4 regions of the Metabacillus dongyingensis genome follow, and region 4 is predicted to be linked to each of the others. Evidence: riboswitches for the same ligand, from Rfam matches in the RefSeq annotation. Region 4 holds a riboswitch; each other region holds the start of a gene.
The links. A riboswitch is a leader RNA that binds a small molecule or an ion and turns the genes downstream of it on or off. The one in region 4 is predicted to bind thiamine pyrophosphate.

Region 1: linked by a shared signal. The riboswitch ahead of tenA (thiaminase II) and the one ahead of thiM (hydroxyethylthiazole kinase) in region 4 are both predicted to bind thiamine pyrophosphate.
Region 2: linked by a shared signal. The riboswitch ahead of K8L98_RS20150 (MTH1187 family thiamine-binding protein) and the one ahead of thiM (hydroxyethylthiazole kinase) in region 4 are both predicted to bind thiamine pyrophosphate.
Region 3: linked by a shared signal. The riboswitch ahead of tenA (thiaminase II) and the one ahead of thiM (hydroxyethylthiazole kinase) in region 4 are both predicted to bind thiamine pyrophosphate.

The regions. Positions count from the first base shown of each region.
Region 1 is NZ_CP082944.1:4,053,762-4,058,549, forward strand. Features, by position in the region: gene K8L98_RS20235 (ABC transporter ATP-binding protein) at 1-1,053, opposite strand, end outside; gene K8L98_RS20240 (ECF transporter S component) at 1,031-1,627, opposite strand; gene tenA (thiaminase II) at 1,627-2,310, opposite strand; TPP riboswitch at 2,424-2,527, opposite strand; gene K8L98_RS20250 (MurR/RpiR family transcriptional regulator) at 3,100-3,861, shown strand; gene malX (maltose/glucose-specific PTS transporter subunit IIBC) at 4,171-4,788, shown strand, end outside.
Region 2 is NZ_CP082944.1:4,037,891-4,042,678, forward strand. Features, by position in the region: gene K8L98_RS20135 (ABC transporter ATP-binding protein) at 1-252, opposite strand, end outside; gene K8L98_RS20140 (ABC transporter substrate-binding protein) at 254-1,246, opposite strand; gene K8L98_RS20145 (ABC transporter permease) at 1,262-2,050, opposite strand; gene K8L98_RS20150 (MTH1187 family thiamine-binding protein) at 2,025-2,315, opposite strand; TPP riboswitch at 2,417-2,529, opposite strand; TPP riboswitch at 2,672-2,773, shown strand; gene thiT (energy-coupled thiamine transporter ThiT) at 2,880-3,452, shown strand; gene K8L98_RS20160 (hypothetical protein) at 3,630-3,827, shown strand; gene K8L98_RS20165 (NAD-dependent epimerase/dehydratase family protein) at 3,845-4,732, opposite strand; gene K8L98_RS20170 (GNAT family N-acetyltransferase) at 4,729-4,788, opposite strand, start outside.
Region 3 is NZ_CP082944.1:1,221,785-1,226,572, forward strand. Features, by position in the region: gene mgtE (magnesium transporter) at 1-1,008, shown strand, start outside; gene K8L98_RS06020 (monovalent cation:proton antiporter family protein) at 1,031-2,884, shown strand; TPP riboswitch at 2,954-3,063, shown strand; gene tenA (thiaminase II) at 3,136-3,822, shown strand; gene tenI (thiazole tautomerase TenI) at 3,819-4,427, shown strand; gene thiO (glycine oxidase ThiO) at 4,424-4,788, shown strand, end outside.
Region 4 is NZ_CP082944.1:2,738,328-2,743,115, reverse strand. Features, by position in the region: gene K8L98_RS13595 (sodium-dependent transporter) at 1-220, shown strand, start outside; gene K8L98_RS13590 (LysE family translocator) at 289-912, shown strand; TPP riboswitch at 1,384-1,492, shown strand; gene thiM (hydroxyethylthiazole kinase) at 1,544-2,362, shown strand; gene thiD (bifunctional hydroxymethylpyrimidine kinase/phosphomethylpyrimidine kinase) at 2,349-3,170, shown strand; gene thiE (thiamine phosphate synthase) at 3,160-3,804, shown strand; gene K8L98_RS13570 (GNAT family N-acetyltransferase) at 4,270-4,788, shown strand, end outside.

The DNA of each region.
Region 1 (4,788 bases), 1.3 Mb from region 4:
TAATTCTCGATCTGACCATTTTTTCAGTTCAGTATCTTGAAAGTGAATTTCCCCTTTTTTAATTGGCTCCAAGCGAATAAGACTTTTTAAGAAGGTGCTTTTCCCGCTTCCATTTTCACCTACAATCGAAATCCATTCCCCTTTATGGATTTTTATATTAATGTCTCTCACTATTGCCTTCTTCCTATAACCAATTTCAACATTTTCGATGCTGATAAAAATATCCTCTTTTTTGTATTCTTTGGTTTTTGAAATTGACTTCGTTTCTATCATATTTGAAAGTTTGATAGATAACGGGTGTGAGTTATTATGAACAACTTCCATCCATTTTTCCGGAAATAATTTCGGCCTCCAAATACCAGCTTCTTTCATTTGATTATTAAAATTCAGCAGAATCTCTTTCGGCTTCCCATCCCCGATAATACTCCCGCTTTCATTTATGATCACGACCCTATCCATCCATTCGATGCAGCCGTCTAATACATGTTCTACAAAAACCATCGTTTGGTTTGTCTTTTGCGAAATTTGATTCAATAAATCAAATATCTCGTTCCTGCCAGCAGGGTCTAATTGGGCTGTTGGTTCATCAAAGAACAAGACTTCTGGTTCTAATGCTAATAAACAAGCTAATGCCAACCTTTGTTTCATACCACCGGATAATGTTTCAATTGGTGTTTTCTTATCTATCTTTAGCCCTGCTTTATCCATCAAGTCAGAAATCATTTTGTCCATATCGTTTCGCGGAATAGATCGGTTTTCGAGACTAAAAGCAATCTCCTCACCCACATGAAGCATACAAAATTGAGAATCAGGATCTTGAAACATAACGCCGGCATCTTTCCTGAGGAATACTTCACCACTCACTTCTGCCTCAATATGCTCAGGGATAATACCTGCAAGAGCGGAAATCAAAGTAGATTTCCCACTCCCGCTAGGCCCTAGTATTAATACTTTCTCACCTTTATTTATTGATAATGTGATATTGCTGAGTATTTTTTCAGAACGATTATAAAAGCGAATAGATAGATCCTTACATCCCAGAAACATTTCCATTTAAGTGTTCCCTTTTCCTTTTTTCCTTCATAATTTCATATTGTTCTAAAACACCTGTTTTTGCCAGTGAGTCCACGACTGCTTTCGCTAACCAGCCACCGAGAATCATTCCGCTTATCACATGAATTACTAACGTAACAAAAAATACTTCTGTCGTGTAATATCCAAAACCGTTGGCGATTAAGTTATAGATCATGCTTCCAACCGCTGCAAGAGCCCCAGACAGCATTAATGTAAACAGGTTGTAGCGTTTATATCTGAATATCGCGAATGCGATTTCTGAACCAATACCTTGAAAGACGCCAATTAAAAGGGCCGATAGACCAAAATGACTTCCTGTTAATAACTCTACTGCTGCCGCTGCAACCTCTGCAATAAGCGCCGCACCCGGTTTTCGGATAATATACGCTACTATTGGACTGGCAATCACCCAAATCCCAAACATAAATCCTGCGCCCACCGGCCCCACAATAGCGGAAATCGGAATCCAAAGAGTAGACCATCCTAAATAAATAACTCCACAAGCCACCGCTAGAATGACAGCAAGAACTACTTCTTTCATCTTCCAGCTCATCACTTAACTACCTCCATTTTCACAGGCCATTCTTCGAGTTTATAGGCCATATCCCAAAACATATATTCAAGCTGACAACTTATTAAAAAATGTTCTTTCATCTTTTCTTTTTCTCTCTCTGTTGCTTCCTTTGCCCACTCATCTATCCGGTCACAAAATTTGGTTGTAATCGAATCTGTACGATTCCCATAAAAATTTATCCAATCATAAAATGGATGAGAGCGGTCTGGATTAACTTCATTTAATATTCTTTTCCCAATCTCCCAATATGTCCACGGACATGGTAATAAGACAGCTAAAATTTCCCCTAGTGTTCCTTCGTGTGCAACTGTAAGCATATGACGTATGTAATGATGGGAAGATGGTGATAACGGATACCCTTGTAATACTTCATATGGAACTCCCGCTACTTGACAAAAGTTATTATGCGGGTGGATTTCACTTTTTAATATAAATGAAATTTGCTGATTAAACATATCCATATCTTCACGATTCTCACACTTCGAGACCGCTATTCCATAGATTCTGATAAAGGAACTCAAATATTCAAAGTCCTGTTTAACATAATGAATTAATTGTTCCTTTTTTAATTCCCCATTGGCAATTCCTTGGACAAAAGGATGTTCGAAAATCGCATGAAAGATAGGATTTGCTTCTTTTCTTAGTTCTGCTGAAAAACTCATATATTTAGCCCCCTTATTGGTTATAACGGGAAGACACTATAGGGAGCGGCTACTATAAGTTAAATACGAAAAAACCGCTCCAAAAATGGAGCGGCAGAATAATTGTATATATTCATACACGGACTCCACTTTCCTACGCTAGTATGAACTAGATCAGGTTCAAAGGGTCCAGGATAACTCCTGTCTCAGCCATAAAATGGCTCCCCTAGTGGTCTTCCTATTAATTTAATATTTACTGTACACATGCTTTCTATTAAAGTCAATCAATTTATAATTACAGGATTAGTATGAAACTTTGTTAACTCCATTTGTTAAAGAGCCCTGAAGTTATGATTAGAAGTTTCGGGATAATGAGACACCTTTAATAAGAATCATTTCAAAATCTCCATAAATCCCACAAGAAATTCTTCGATTAATTGGCCTCAATATAATTAAAGAGCGCAATTCTAGCTGTATATTTGCAGCTGACATCAGATTTTACAGCAATCAAAAAGTGCAGTTCTCACTGCTCTCAACATTGATGGCAGAATCTTTACGTGCTTACCTTTTAGTTTTCCTTCGGCAGGAATCAATTTATTATCCACCGTACCACTTTGATTCCATCAGAAATGATCCTGACTCTTTTTTCTGGAACTTGCATAAAATGACATAGGTAATGTGATTAACTAAAATGGAACTGAAGATGAAAAAAAGATGATCCCAAGATTACTGTATACCAATAAAAGCTTTTGTTTTAGAGTTTCATGGATATGCTATAGTATAAGGAATAATATAGAGTGGTGATGAACGATGAAAACATTCTTAAAGCGATTATCTCAACGCAGAGATCAATTAAGCCAGTTAGAGAAACAGGTATTAGACTATATTTTAATAAACCCGAATTTCGTTGTTCAGTCCAATGTGAATGATCTTGCCAAAGAATTATTTGTATCAACCGCAACGATTAGCAGAACTTGTAAACAGTTAGGCTACGAGGGATTCCAAGATTTAAAATACACGTTAAGTAAATATGTTGATCATGATAAAGATGATGAAAATATTATTTCTTCTAATACGATATTGACTCAAATAGATCGAGTAAAAAAAGAAATGGAGCAAACCTTACAGAATCTCAATGAAGAAAAGATTCAAAAAGCTGCAGCGTATATTAAAGAAAGTAATTATGTTGAGTTTTTTGGGGTTGGGGCATCACTTCCAACTTGTGTGGAAGCTGCTAGAAAGCTTACCTTTTCAGGAAGAATCTGCAGTGCACGTGAAGATTGGGATGAACTAAGATGCGTGGCCAATAGTTTATCTGAAAATGATTTAGCCATTTTAGTATCATATAGTGGAGAAACATTACATATACTAGAGTTTGCAAATATATTAAAAGAGAAGAACGTAAAGACAATAGCCGTCGTTGGCCGACGGAATAGCCGGTTGGAACAAGAAGTTGATCTCACTTTTCATGCACATATTACAAACGGATATTATGGCGAATTAGATATGAGTTCGAGATTTCCGTTAAGCATTATTTTGGATTTCATTATCCTGACGTATATGAATCATTAGTACTAAGAAGTTTCTAGTAAATACTAGAAACTTTTTTTTATGAAGGCAAAGGGAACGAAACTTAAAACTTCAATAAAAGAAACCCTTTCAGACTTAATTTTTGAGGTGAGGTAAAGAATATGAGCGGGATTTCAGAACTTCTATACTCTTTTTGTATGTAAGCTCGTTACAAAAAAAGTAACTGTGTACAACAAACATGAAAGCGATTGCAACACAGTACTAATAAAGCTATGCTATACCCGTAAGTTGATAGAAAACTTACATGAGCAGCTTGCTCGCAACCTGACGTTGGAAAAAGGAGAGTCCAGTATGAAAAAGAAAAGCATGAAATCGAATTTTTGGGAGTTTTTTCAAGGCTTAGGGAAAACTTTTATGCTACCTGTGGCACTGTTAGCATTCATGGGATTAATGTTAGGGGTCGGAAGTGCATTTACAAGTCCAACTACGATTGAAACCATCCCCTTTTTAGGAAATCCTATTTTACAAATACTCTTTAGTTTTATGTCTACAATCGGCGGTTTTGCATTCACCTACTTACCAGTATTATTCGCAATGGCCATTCCATTGGGACTTGTAAGGTATGAAAAAGGTGTAGCTGCTTTTTCTGGATTTATCGGTTATGTGATCATGCATTTATCTATTAACTTTTATTTAACTGAAACCAATCAGCTTGCTGAAGCAGAAAAGTTGCGCGAGGCTGGACAAGGAATGGTAATGGGAATTCAAACCTTAGAAATGGGAGTCCTCGGCGGGATTATTGTTGGGGTTATCGTTTATCTCCTGCACAATAAGTTTTACGATATCCAGCTGCCAGACGCATTTGCATTTTTTGGAGGAGCACGCTTTGTTCCAATTATTACTTCTTTGACATTGGCGGTTGTTGGGATTCTGCTTCCGATCATTTGGCCAATATTTGCACTTGGAATT
Region 2 (4,788 bases), 1.3 Mb from region 4:
TGGAAACAATACATCACTTTGGGGCATATAGCCGACAAGACCGGTTTTATTTGTAATATCTTCTCCATTATACTTTACACTGCCTTTAGTCGGCTTATTGATGCCGGCTATAATATCAAGCAATGTGCTTTTTCCGCAGCCGCTTGGTCCAATAATGCTTACAAATTCACCCTTTTTCACATTCAAGTCTGTCGGCATCAGGACATTCTGGTCTTTAGAATAAGATTTGCTGATTTGAGAAAGAGTCAGCATGCTATTTCTTTCCTTCAGGCAGGAATTCATTTGTAAAAGCTTCACTTGGTTCAATGTTCTCTTCAATCAGCTTTCGTTCATACATCCAATCGGCATATCTTTTCCAGACTTTTTCATCTTGAATGCCCCATTGCTTCGCTTTTCCCTGATACTGATCACTTAGCCACACTTGGCTTTCCTTTACTAGCTCAGCATTAATCTCAGGTACATTTTTAATCAGAATATCCGCTGCTTCTTCCGGCTCTTCAATGGCAAATTGATAACCCTTTGATGTAGCCTTCATGAAGGACTGAACCATTTCTTTGTCTTTTGCAATTTTGGATTCGCTGGTTGCAATAACCGGAGTGTAATAGTTTAATGCTGGATCAAGGTCTTTTAAATAGATGTAGTTCAATTCAATTCCCTGGCGAGCAGCCTCAACCCCATCCCATCCCTGGAAAATCCATTGAAAGTCTGTATCGCGTCCGATCGACTTGAAAAAGTCTGTTGCTCCAAGCGTGACATAATCCACTTTTTCAAAGTCTGCATTCGATTTATCCATTACAGCTTTAATAACAGCTTCTTCTGTAGGAGAACCCCATCCCCCGTAACGTTTTCCTTCAAAATCCTTTGGAGAAGTGATGTTTTCTTCTTTTAAAGAAGCAAATGCAGAAGTATTCTCCTGTATGATTGCTCCTATTGAAACAATCGGCACACCTGTTGATCTTGCGTGTGTAATATTCTCCTGATGGCTGACAGCAAAATCAACTTCACCAGAGGCAACAATCTGATCCGCACTGACTCCTTCACCAGGTTCAACTATTTCAACATCAAGACCTTCTTCTTTATAGAAGCCATTTTCTTTCGCTGCATAAATGCCTGTATGATTTGTATTTGGAAACCAATCCAGCATAATCTTCACTTTTTTTAATTCCTCATCAGAGGATTTTTCTGCCGATCCGCATCCAGATAAGATGAACACTAAACTAAATAGAATAAATACGAGTTGTTTCATTTTTTCTCCCCCGTGCTAGTTAGAATGCTTTTGCTGCTTATATTTCCAAGGCATCATGATTCTTGCCAGTATTTCAATAAGTGTAAAAATGATTAAGCTTAAACCTACTATTAAGACGATTGTTGCAAATACTTTATCTGTCAGAAACGATTGGGAGGATCGAGTCAATAGAATTCCGAGTCCTTTGCTTGCACCCAGCCACTCTCCGATAACCGCCCCCATCACACTGTATGTTCCGGCTATTTTCAACCCTGAAAAAAAGAAAGGTGTTGCAGCTGGAAGCTTCAATTTTAAAAACATCTGTCTGCGGCTTGCTCCAAGCGTTCTCATGAGCTTCACCATATCCCTGTCTACTAAACGGAAGCCGTCAGAAAGATTGATGGCGATCGGAAAGAAACAAACGAGCGCCACGACAATTACTTTAGGAAAAATGCCGAATCCAAACCAGATGATAAGCAATGGAGCAAGCGCTATTATTGGAATGGTTTGTGAAAGAACAAGCAGCGGTTCAACTGCTTTTCGAACCCAATCTGACAGGTCTATTAAGATAGCAATCAATACGCCCGCTGTTACAGCGATCAATAAACCAAGTACTGCTTCCGACAGAGTCTGCAGGATATGTCCGCCTATCGTTCCCCTCATTTCAGCAAGCGTGATGAAAATATGAGTCGGACGAGGCAGAATCCAATTTTCCACTTTTGAAACGATGACAGCCAATTCCCACAAAAAGAGGAATGACAGCAGCACTATACCAGGAAGCGCTATTCCTGAAAGTGTTTTAACGGTATTTCTTAAGTTTTTCATCCATTGTGACCCCTTCTTTTGGGCGGTAATGAATTTTCATGTGAGTCATTACCTCGGTTGCACCGGCTGAAATACAGGCATCCTGCGCTTGCTTAACGATATCAATCAATTCATCTAGCTCTCCCTCCATAACCGTCTCCATCGCACCTACCTCATATTTAACTCCTGATCGCTGAACAACCTCGATCGCTTTGTCGACAATTTCATATGTATTCCCTTCTGATGATTTAGGCAGCACCTGAAATGCTAGATTTACACTGGACATTCTTTATCCTCCTTAAAATTTATTAATATATGAATATCTGACCGAACAACAAAAAAGGCTGCCACTGGGGCAGCCTTAACGCATTCGCAAAGTTATGGAAAAGTAATGCATCTTCCGCATTCCCTCCGCTGGCATTACCCAGATCAGGTTAAAGGGTCGATACAAGAATCAGTATCCTCTCAGCCAAGTTCACTCAGCTCCCCTGCATATATTGAATTCATGGAAACTATAGCAAGATTTTGGATCCTTGTAAAGACAGATAAAAGAGCTTTCCATTCTTTTCTGAAAAAAATCAAGATTTAGTCTTGTCGAATTTTGCAACTTCCTGTATAGTAGTGTCTAAATCATATATTGCATTTGACCACTTGGGGAGCCATTCGGCTGAGAGTGAACGTTATGTTCAGACCCGTTGAACCTGTATAGTTAAAGCTTACGTAGGGATGTGGCGATGGATTCAAGTGATAACCCAACCAAAGCAGTGCGTGGAAACCATCCGACATTCCCCGCATTGCTTTTTATTATGGAAAAAAACTGCCCCGGTCAATGCTGAAAAGGGGAAGAGCTATGCAGACAAATACACGTCTAGTTTTTTTAGTAGAAGCAGCGATTCTATCAGCAATTGCATTTCTGCTTGATTTAGCAACAAGCTTCATTGGCAAAATGCCTCAGGGAGGGTCAATTTCGCTTGCAATGATTCCAGTCCTGATCATGGGTTTTCGCCACGGATTAAAGGGAGGACTGCTGACAGGCTTTTTACTTGGCGTTTTGCAGACGATTATGGGCTACACCACAATTGTGCATCCAGTCCAGGGTTTTCTTGACTATTTTGTTGCATTTACCGTGGTAGGTGCCGGAGGAGTTTTCTATAAACAAGTCCAAAGCTCTCTGAATCCTCTTAACAGAGGACGATTAATTGCTTACGTAGTAGCAGCGGCTTTTCTGGGAAGCTTCCTTAGATTTGCTGCACATACACTTGCCGGCGCTATTTTCTTTGCAGAATTTGCAGGCGATAAGCCCGTTCTGCTGTATTCAGCCGGCTATAACGCTTCCTACATGGTGCCTACATTTATCATTTGCTCAATCGTCTTAGTACTGATGCTCACTGCTTCTAAATCACTTGTCTTAAAAAGAAAATAGATTCTGTCAAAAGCACCGATTTTTTTCGGTGCTTTTTTATCCTATTAAAATTTATATAATTTCTTCCATTCATGTCTATTCCAGCGCCTGACTCTTCGGTCAGAACTTATTTCTTGTCATAAACACTCTATCATCAGCATGTACTAGTAGTAATAGATTTCTTATGGAGGGCAAATGATGAATCTATCCTTCTCATTGATGATGATAACATTTTTATTGTCGATTATTCATTTTCTATATGGTTATTTTGAAGCGATAAGGATCAGCAACGAAGAAGAATTAGTCAACGGCTGGTCTATGATTTTCTCTTTCCCGCTTGGGTTTGTATTCGCATATTTTGCTTCGGTATTTCATCAGCAGGTTTTACCCCACTAAAAAGAAACGCGACAAGGTCACGTTTCTTTTTTCATTACCTCTATTAATTTCTCTAAGTACGGATCCAATTCCTCAAATGAGTATCCAGCACTTTCAGCCTTTGACACATTCAGTGTCCATTCACCTGATAATCCATAAGGTGAAGCATTCTCTTTCGCAATCTCCCTTGTCACAATCGCTTTTTTCCCGACAGCACATCCGATTTTAAGCAGAAGATCATTCAGTGACAGACTTTTTTCAAAAGCGGCATTGTATGCACCCGTTAAGGTTTTTTCTCCAGCCATATACAAGAATCCCGCTGCGTCCTCAGCTGAAGTATAGCTGTAAAAATATCCAGGATCTGCAATTCCAATCGGTTCCTCGTTCTTCACCTTTTTCACATGAAATAAAAAGCGTTCCGTATAATCATCTATTCCGATTACCAGAGCAGGTCTTACAGCGGCAACAGGCACATCCGCATTCTGAAAAAGATAGGCTTCTGCACTGCGTTTCGCTTCCTGATAGCCGCTTATCCCTTTATAGTCTTTGCGCTCTTTAAAAGAAGGCTCATACGACAGAGGATCAAAGTCCTCTTCTGTCTTCCCTCTCCCAAATTCATAGACTGCCATTGTCGAAGTGAAAATATAATGCCTGATTTTGCCGTGTAGCGCTTCATAAGCAGATTTTGCTTCAAGCGGCGAAAAACACGATTGATCATAAACAACGTCCCATTGTTTATGATCAAAGGCTTTAATCATTGATTCTTTGTTTTCACGATCGATAATCAGACGCTCTACGCCATCTCCAAAGTCATCATGAGTTCTTCCTCTTGTTGCAATCGTCACTTTTGCCCCATTTTCAAGCAGATTATGAACAAGTCTTTTGCCGAAAAATTGCGTTCCGCCCAGTATTAATGCTCGATTCACAGTGATCCCTCTTTCCTTTTCAATGCAGCTGCCAGTTTCGACAAATCACGCCATCC
Region 3 (4,788 bases), 1.5 Mb from region 4:
GATGATGAAGCTGCACAGGAAATTCGTGAACTTCTGCATTACGAAGAATTTACGGCAGGAAGTATCATGACCACGGAATTCATTGCCATTATTGCAAATCAAACTGTCAAATCGGCCATGCATATTTTAAAGCATGAAGCTCCTGACGCTGAAACGATTTACTATCTTTATGTAATCGATGAAGATAAGCATCTAGTGGGCGTTATCTCGCTTCGTGATTTAATAGTCAGCGATGATGATCTCATGATTGGCGAAATTATGAGTGAACGGGTATTTTCCGTATCTGTAGGAGAAGATCAGGAAGATGTAGCAAGAAAAATGAGAGATTATAATTTCCTTGCACTGCCGGTAGTTGATTTTCAGAATCATCTTTTAGGAATTATAACGGTTGATGATATCGTTGATGTTATCGATGAAGAAGCATCTGATGACTATTCGAAGCTTGCAGCTGTATCTGATGTGGATTCCATAGACAGGGGTCCTCTGTCAGCCGCTAAAAAAAGATTGCCCTGGCTTGTGATTCTATTATTTCTCGGAATGTTAACGGCAAATTTAATAGGACAGTTTGAAGAAACGCTTAATAAAGTGGCCATTCTTGCTGTTTTTATCCCGTTAATTGCCGGAATGGCGGGGAACACTGGTACTCAGGCACTTGCGGTAGCCGTCAGAAGAATAGCGATGGGCGACCTTGAAGAAGGCGGTAATTTTAAAATTATTGCCAGAGAAGCTGGTACAGGAATTATCAATGGTGCCGTGTGCGGAGTTCTAGTGACAGGCGTCGTCTATTTTTGGCAGCATGATTTCTTCCTGGGACTTTTAGTAGGCATTTCCATTCTTGCAACCCTGACTGTTTCGACAATCGCGGGCGCTTTTGTCCCGCTGGTGATGCACCGGCTCAAAGTTGACCCTGCTGTTGCATCAGGTCCATTTATTACAACGATTAATGATATTATTTCCATATTTATTTATTTTGGTATGGCTACATTGTTCATGCAATATTTAATCTAGATTTAGTTAGGAGGGAAATACTGTGCATGGAGATTCCTTTTCATCACTAGTTATCGTACTGTTAGCCGCTTTTGTAACCCCTCTCCTGCTGCATCGCTTTAAAATTAAAGTCATGCCTGTTGTAGTTGCCGAGATTATAATGGGGATTATTATCGGGCAAAGCGGATTTAATCTTGTTCAGGAGGATATGTGGCTCGAAACGCTATCCATGCTCGGTTTTATTTTTCTTATGTTTTTGAGCGGACTTGAAATTGATTTCACTGCTTTTATCGGTGGACGGAAGAAAGAATTGCTGCCGAGCGGGAAGGAAGCGCCAAATACGTTTGCCGTTTCTTTTCTTGTCTTTGTTGGCATCTTTATCTTGTCTCTGCTCTTATCGTATTTGTTTGTTTTCTTTGGTTTTATAGAAAATGCCTTCTTGATGACGCTGATCATTTCCACCATATCGCTCGGGGTGGTGGTCCCTACACTGAAGGATGCAGGCATTATGAAGTCGAATATCGGACAGATTATCTTGCTCGTTGCTGTCATAGCAGACTTAGTGACGATGATTCTGCTTGCCGTGTTTGCATCGATTTATGGAGGAGAAAATACAAATACATGGCTGCTGCTGCTGTTATTTGGTGCTGGAATTGTTTTATATTTTCTCGGCAAAACCTTTCAGAGCAGATCATTTATTGAAACGATGTCTAAAGGCACGATTCAAATTGGGACAAGGGCTATTTTCACTCTGATCATTGTCCTTGTTGCCTTATCAGAAACAATCGGGGCAGAAAACATATTAGGAGCGTTTTTAGCGGGTGTTCTGGTCTCACTGCTGTCCCCAAACAAAGAAATGGTTCAGAAAATGGATTCCTTCGGCTACGGATTTTTGATACCGATCTTCTTTGTTATGGTTGGTGTCGATCTTGATGTATGGTCGATGTTTAAGGATCCAAAAATTTTAATGCTGATCCCATTGCTGTTTATTGCCTTGCTGATCTCTAAAATTGTGCCGATTTATTTACTGAAGAGATGGTATGACACAAAAACAACGCTTGCTTCAGGATTTTTGCTGACATCAACCCTTTCCCTTGTTATTGCGGCAGCTACCATTGGAGAAAGAGTAAATGTGATTGATGCACAAATGTCAGGTGCGCTCATTTTAACGGCTGTTCTGACGAGTATTTTTACTCCGATTGGATTTAAGAAGCTTTTCCCTGAACAGCTGTCTTCGCAAAAGAAGCTGAAGGTAGCTTTTATAGGAGCCAATCAAATGACACTGCCGGTGACACGCGAGTTAAATCCGAAGATGTACGATACGACGGTGTATCATACTTATGTCGATAAAAATGAACAGCAGATCGCTGAATCATTGTTTCATATTGAGGAGCTTGAAGATTACTCAATTGAGACCCTGCAGTCCCAGGGAGTATTTGAAGCTGATATCCTTATTGCTGCTGCAGGAGATGAGGATACGAATGCTGAAATCGCCATGTTTGCAAAAGAGGTTGAAGTTGGACGGGTGATTGCAAGCATCTCATCACCATTATTAGACGAGCAGCTAAGAGCGAAAGACATTGATGTCTTCTCTGTTCTGCTTTCTACCAAAACCTTGCTGAGGGCTCTTATTGAAGCACCTGGCATCATGAAGATTCTGACCAATAACGATTCAGCTCTTTATCAGATAAAAATGAACAACAGACACTACGATGGCATGGTGCTCCGCAGCTTTCCATTTACAGGCGACGTTATTTTTGTCCGTATTTTCAGGGAAAATGAATCGATTGTGCCGCATGGCGATACAGAGCTGAAACGCGGAGATTTACTGATTCTGACTGGATCAGCTGAATATGTGGATGAGCTCAGGCAAGAGCTTGAGTTCCATAAAAGTTGATAATTTTGACTTGAAAGTTTCTTTGAGCATGGTATGATGTACATGTAAATATTTCTAAAATAATATATAAACAACCGCTAGGGGAGCCCTTTTAGAAGGGCTGAGATTGAAGTTTGCCTTCAAGACCCTCCGAACCTGATCTGGCTAAAACCAGCGTAGGGAAGTGGTGTAAAGGTCTATTCATACACCACTTTTCTATGCGAAAAGTGGTTTTTTGCCGTTTTTATACTAAAAATGAGGAGGAACAAAACATGTCATTTTCAAAAGAATGCCGGGAGTATGCAGATAAATGGTGGGAAGGAAGCTTTGAACATCCTTTTGTAAAAGGAATTGGCGAAGGCAGCCTTTCAAAGGAGAAATTTAAATACTATGTGATGCAGGATTCTTATTACTTAACGCATTTTGCAAAAGTGCAGGCTTTTGCAGGGGCGATGGCCCCTGACCTTCATACAACATACCGGATGTCCGTTCATTCACAGGGAACCTATGAAGCAGAGCTCTCTTTGCATCAGCAATTTTCTGTCCTGCTTGGAATCACAGACACCGAACGGAAGGAGTTTAAGCCATCGCCAACTGCGTATGCTTACACCTCCCATATGTACCGTTCAGTTGCGACAGGAAATCTTGGTGAAATCATTGCAGCTCTGCTTCCATGCTATTGGCTCTATTATGAAGTCGGGGAGCACCTGAAAGATTGCAAGCCTGGTGATGAAGTTTATGAGAAATGGATTGCGACTTATCACGGTGATTGGTTTAAAGAGCTTGTCCTCGAGCAGATTGCAAGATTTGACGAGCTTGCTCTGCGTGCAAGCGATCACGAGAGACAAATGATGAAGGAAAACTTCCTCATCAGCTCGATGTATGAATATCGTTTTTGGGATATGGCGGAAAAGATGGAAGCGTGGGATGAGACACAAACCATGCTGATGCAAAAGTGAAATTGCACCTTGTCACAGATGGACGGCACTCTGCTGCAGAGCTCGTAAAAATCATCACAGATATACATACCTCTGCAGATGCCATTCATATTAGAGAGAAGAATAAATCAGCTGGGGAACTGATCAGCTTAATTGAAGAGCTCCATCAAAATGGGGTTCCGAAATCAAAGCTTGTCATGAATGACCGTGTGGATGCAGCTGTTCTTTCTGGTTTGCATCAGGTTCAGCTCCCATCGCACAGCTTCAATGTGAAACTGGTGAAACAGCGCTTCCCGCATCTTGAGGTAGGCTGTTCAGTCCACACTGCTGCTGAAGCAGTATATTGTGCTGAAAATGGGGCAGATCGTCTCCTTTTCGGGCATGTATTCCAAACATCATCAAAAAATGGTCTAGAAGCAAGAGGGATAAGCAAGCTTGCGGAAATAGCGGAATCTGTCAGCATTCCAGTCATTGCAATTGGAGGAATCAATCCTGCTGTCATTCCTGATCTAAGAGATATAAAGATTGAGGGAGCAGCCGTGATGTCCTATGTTTTTTCAGCGGAGCATCCAAGTCATGCGGCACTTGAACTTGCTGATCAATTAAAAAGGGGGATGGGCCATTGAAGCCTTTATTTGATGCCGGCATTATCGGCGGAGGAGTCATCGGGCTTGCCTCTGCCTATTATTTAGCGAAAGCCGGACTTCGAGTTGCGGTATTTGAAAGCGGAAAAACAGGCAGCGGAGCATCCAGTGCTGCGGCGGGTATGCTTGGCGCCCATACTGAAACTGAAAAGGATGATGCTTTTTTCAGGTTTGCTAAAGAAAGCCAGGCGCTTTATCCAAAATTAGCTCATGATTTACTGCTGGAAAGCGGAATTGACATACAGCTTCAATACAATGGAATGTACAAACTGGCAATGACGGCTGAGGAAGCCGATTCTTTGAAAAAAAGAGCAGAAATTGAAAAGGACGTAGAATGGCATTC
Region 4 (4,788 bases):
GGTCAGCAACATTTTGATGCCGATTGGCGCTCTGCTGATCTCCATCTTTGTTCCTTTGAAAATGAAAAAATCCATGCTTTACTCAGAACTTGCTAACGGTTCGTCTTTATCTAAAGGGCTCTTTAACACTTGGTTCTTTTTAATGAGATATGTAGCTCCAATTGCTATTTTCCTTGTTTTGCTGGATGTTTTAGGAATCTGGAAACTGCTTTCCCGTTAAATTAGGCTCTATCAAGCTTTCCCTCCATATGTTAAAATAGGTAAAATTCAGAATGGAGGGTGATAAGCTTGGAGCACTTATCATTATTTATCATCATGTCGATCTTATTAATTTTATTGCCTGGACCTGATACAGCCATCGCTACTAAGAATACAATCACTGGCGGGCGGGCAGGAGGAATGAAAACAGTGTTCGGGGCTTTGACAGCACTTTTAATTCATACTTTTGCAGCTGTGTTAGGTTTATCAGCACTTATTGTCAAATCAGCTTTTCTCTTTTCAATCCTGAAGTACGCGGGAGCTTGCTACCTCATTTATTTAGGCCTTAAATCTTTATGGACTTTAAAAAAACCGGGCAGAATACAAGATAGAGAAGAACAAAAGCCTGAAGCAAAGCAAGTCAGCTGTTATCAGCAGGGATTTTTGACAAATCTCCTAAACCCTAAGGTAGCTGTTTTCTTTTTAACCTTTTTGCCTCAATTTTTGGAGCCGGGATCAAATACTTTTACACAGTTTATGATCATGGGATTAACATACACCTTTCTTACTTTTATTTGGTTTATTATTTATATTTATTTGATTCATCAATTGAGTGCTTTCATGAAGAAGCCAGCTGTACAAAATTGGATGGAAGGCATTACCGGTGCAGTACTCATTGGATTTGGCATAAAATTAGCATTGGAAAGAAAGTAAAGACATCAGATATGATGTCTTTTTTATTTTGGCTGCTGATCTTGCCTACTTTGAAAAATACTATTAGCACAAATAGGAATCAATAAACCAGGAAAGCTGGGTTCTTATTATTTGATTCACATAAATGAACCTGGAAAGGAATAATAATCCATTCCTGACAAATCGGCTCTAAAATTGAGGAAATAAAAATGATAATACAGTCTAATGTCTGAATCACAAGAAGCTTATGAGAAAAGAACTTGGTGATTGCCCGTTTTGAGTGCCTCATAGATTTTCTCCGAGTATGATTCCTGCATATAAAAATTGGACTTGAAATTGTGCCTTTATACATTCATTTGCCATTTCAGTTTGGGATTCCAATCATACTTATTTTCATTTTATTGATAAAAACAAAAGTGATGGAGAAAAAAAACAGCTGCTTAATGGTTGCAAATCCAGTGTCAGAAGAGTAGACTTTGAATCATAAAATAAAATAATGAAAACGGGAGCTTGTGGAATCAGGCTGAGAGTACGGCTATCTGCCGTAGACCGAATGAACCTGTTGGATAATGCCAGCGCAGGGATGTGATTCAGGGATACATATGAGCACTTTGCCGCGGCAGAGTGCTCTTTATTATGGGGAGGAAAAAATATGATAGAGCCTAAAACGATTTATGCGATTCTAGAAAAAGTAAGAAAAGAAAAACCTCTGGTGCACAATATTACAAACGTTGTGGTAACGAATTTTACAGCAAATGGCCTGTTAGCAATCGGAGCATCGCCGGTCATGGCTTACGCCAAGGAAGAAGTGGCGGATATGGCGAAAATTGCTGGGGCACTCGTATTAAATATTGGCACCTTAAACGAAGAAAATGTAGAAGCGATGCTGCTTGCAGGGAAATCTGCCAATAAGCATGGCGTGCCAGTCATTTTTGATCCGGTTGGTGCAGGCGCAACAAAATACCGTACTGAAACAGCACAAAAAATCGTAAAGGAACTGGAGATCACTGCAGTTAGAGGGAATGCTGCTGAAGTGGCAAATGTCGTTGGGGAGAGCTGGTCGATAAAAGGAGTCGACTCCGGTGACGGCGAAGGTGACATAATCGAACTTGCTGTAAAAGCTGCAAAGCAGTTAAACACTATTGCGGTCATTACAGGAAAACAGGATATTGTTTCAGATGGAGAAACAACATATATATGCAAAAATGGTCATTCTCTATTAACTAAAGTAACAGGTGCAGGCTGCTTGCTCACCTCTGTTATCGGCGCATTTTGCGCTGTTGAAAAAGATTATGTTCGTGCTTCTGCTGCAGCATTAGCGGTTTACGGGAGTGCTGCAGAACTTGCAGCTGAAGGAATTGAAGGTCCCGGAAGCTTTCAAATCGAGTTTTTAAACAATCTTTATACCATTTCAGCTGATAATATTCAAAAACTTTCTGCGCTTGAGGAGGTCAGCCATGTCAATCTCTAAAGCACTGACAATTGCAGGCTCTGACAGCGGAGGCGGAGCAGGAATTCAGGCGGATTTAAAAACGTTTCAGGAATTGAATGTATACGGAATGTCTGCCATTACAGCGGTTACCGCTCAAAACACACTAGGTGTACATGGTGTGTTTCCATTAACAGCGGACGCGGTTGTGCAGCAGATTGAAGCGATTGGCTCAGACATTGGAGCTGATGCCATTAAAACCGGAATGCTTTTTAATAGTGAAATTATTGAAGCTGTTTCTGAACAAATAAAGAGGTTCAATTGGAGCAAAGTGATTGTAGATCCCGTCATGATAGCCAAAGGCGGTGCTTCATTATTGCAGGATGAAGCAGTAGAAGCATTGAAAAATCATTTGCTTCCGCTTGCTTTGGTCGTTACTCCCAACATTCCAGAAGCTGAAGTGCTGACGGGTTTGAACATTCTCAATCTTGATGATCGTCAGACTGCTGCCAAAATCCTGCATTCTTTTGGCGTGAAAAATGTTGTGATTAAGGGAGGTCATGCTGAAAACGAGGAACAGTTAGTAGATTTGTTATTTGATGGAACAGAGTTCAGCTATTTTACAAGTGAACGTATTCATACAAAAAATACACACGGAACCGGCTGTACCTTCGCAGCTGCCATTACAGCCGAGATCGCAAAAGGAAAGTCAATTTATCATTCGGCAGAAACCGCCGTTGCGTTCATCCGGGAAGCGATAAAAGAAGATCTTAAATTAGGACAGGGCCATGGACCTACAAATCATTGGGCTTATCAAAAGAAAAAGAGGGGACCTTTGCATGTGGAATGAGGAAGTGCGCGCGAAACTCCAGCTTTATTTTATTATGGGCAGCACAAACTGTACGGAAGACCCTGAAAAAGTCCTGTTCCAAGCAATTAGCGGAGGCATATCTATGTTTCAGTTCCGGGAAAAAGGAACGGATGCTTTAACAGGCAGCGAAAAAAAGAACCTGGCAAGAAAACTGCAGCAGCTTTGTAAGGACCATGGAATACCATTTATCATAAATGATGACATTGAACTAGCTCTTGCACTAAATGCAGATGGAGTTCATATCGGACAGGATGATGAAGATGCCGGAGCAGTAAGAAAGATTTTAGGCGAGGGGAAAATTGTAGGTGTCTCAGCCCATACCCTTGCAGAGGTAGAGAAGGCAATCGAGGATGGAGCCGATTATATCGGAGCAGGGCCTATTTACCCTACGCGTACAAAAACAGATGCAAAGCCTGTTAAGGGGACTTCTCTTCTTGAAGAAGTAAGAAACTGCGGCATTTTGATTCCAATCGTAGGAATTGGTGGCATTACAGCTGAAAATGCGCGTGCAGTTATTGAAGCAGGTGCCGACGGGGTCTCGGTAATTACATCGATAAGTCTTGCAGAAGATGTCTATAAAAGTGCGGCTGCTTTGAAGAAATCTGTATCTTGAATAGGAGAATAAAAGAAAACGTGCAAATCTTGATGATCATTTGCACGTTTTCTTAATGTTTGGATTTTTTAACGGCGATCCAGCTCAATTTTTTTTTGGTTCTTCTGTAAATCTCTCATGAATACTAGATTACTGGCAAAAATAAGGCGGTTCAGAAGGATTCAGAGAAAATACATAGAATAAAAGATGATGAAGTTCCCTGAATTTAATATAATAATATTATGTAAACTATAGCGGGTAAAATGATTAAGTACTTAAACCATAAAGAATACTGCACAGCAGAAAAGAGGACAGATTAAATTCTGTTCTTTTTTTATGAATAAAAGTATAGGTATGATGTGCTAGAATTTATTCTTATTTCAAAAAAATGCATAGGCAGGAATGACTGATTTTTCAGAAGTCATTGACATTGATAATCATTTTCAATTAATATTCATGTGTACTCACTGACAAGACAGTAAGGAGCTGAATCATATAGAAAACGTATATGAATTTGAAGCCATCATAGAAGACGGAGAGTTAAACCAAACTATTTCTCTTCGGCAGGTCAAAATAACAGATTTTCAGATTTTATTCAGCTGGATGCATCAGCCGCATATCGCGCCGTTCTGGAAGCTGAATGTAAGTGAAGAAGAGTTTAAGGCTTATTTAGAACGCACCGTTAAAGCAGAGCACAAACGGGTTTTTCTATGTTTTTTAGATGACAGGCCAGCTGGCTATTTGATTGCGTATTCTATCCAGCATGATTCAATAAGGAACTATTATCAAGCTGAAACAGGTGATCTTGGAATGCATTTATTAATTGGGCCAAGGGAGCTTTTGAATAAAGAGCATGGCTTAATGATTGTGAGGGCAATGACTGCATTTCTTATGAAAAAATACGGATCAAGCAGAATCATTGGCGAACCTGATATAAGAAACAGGATCGTCATTCCAATTTTAAAAGAAATTGGCGGATATGTTGCGGATACCATTTTGCTTCCT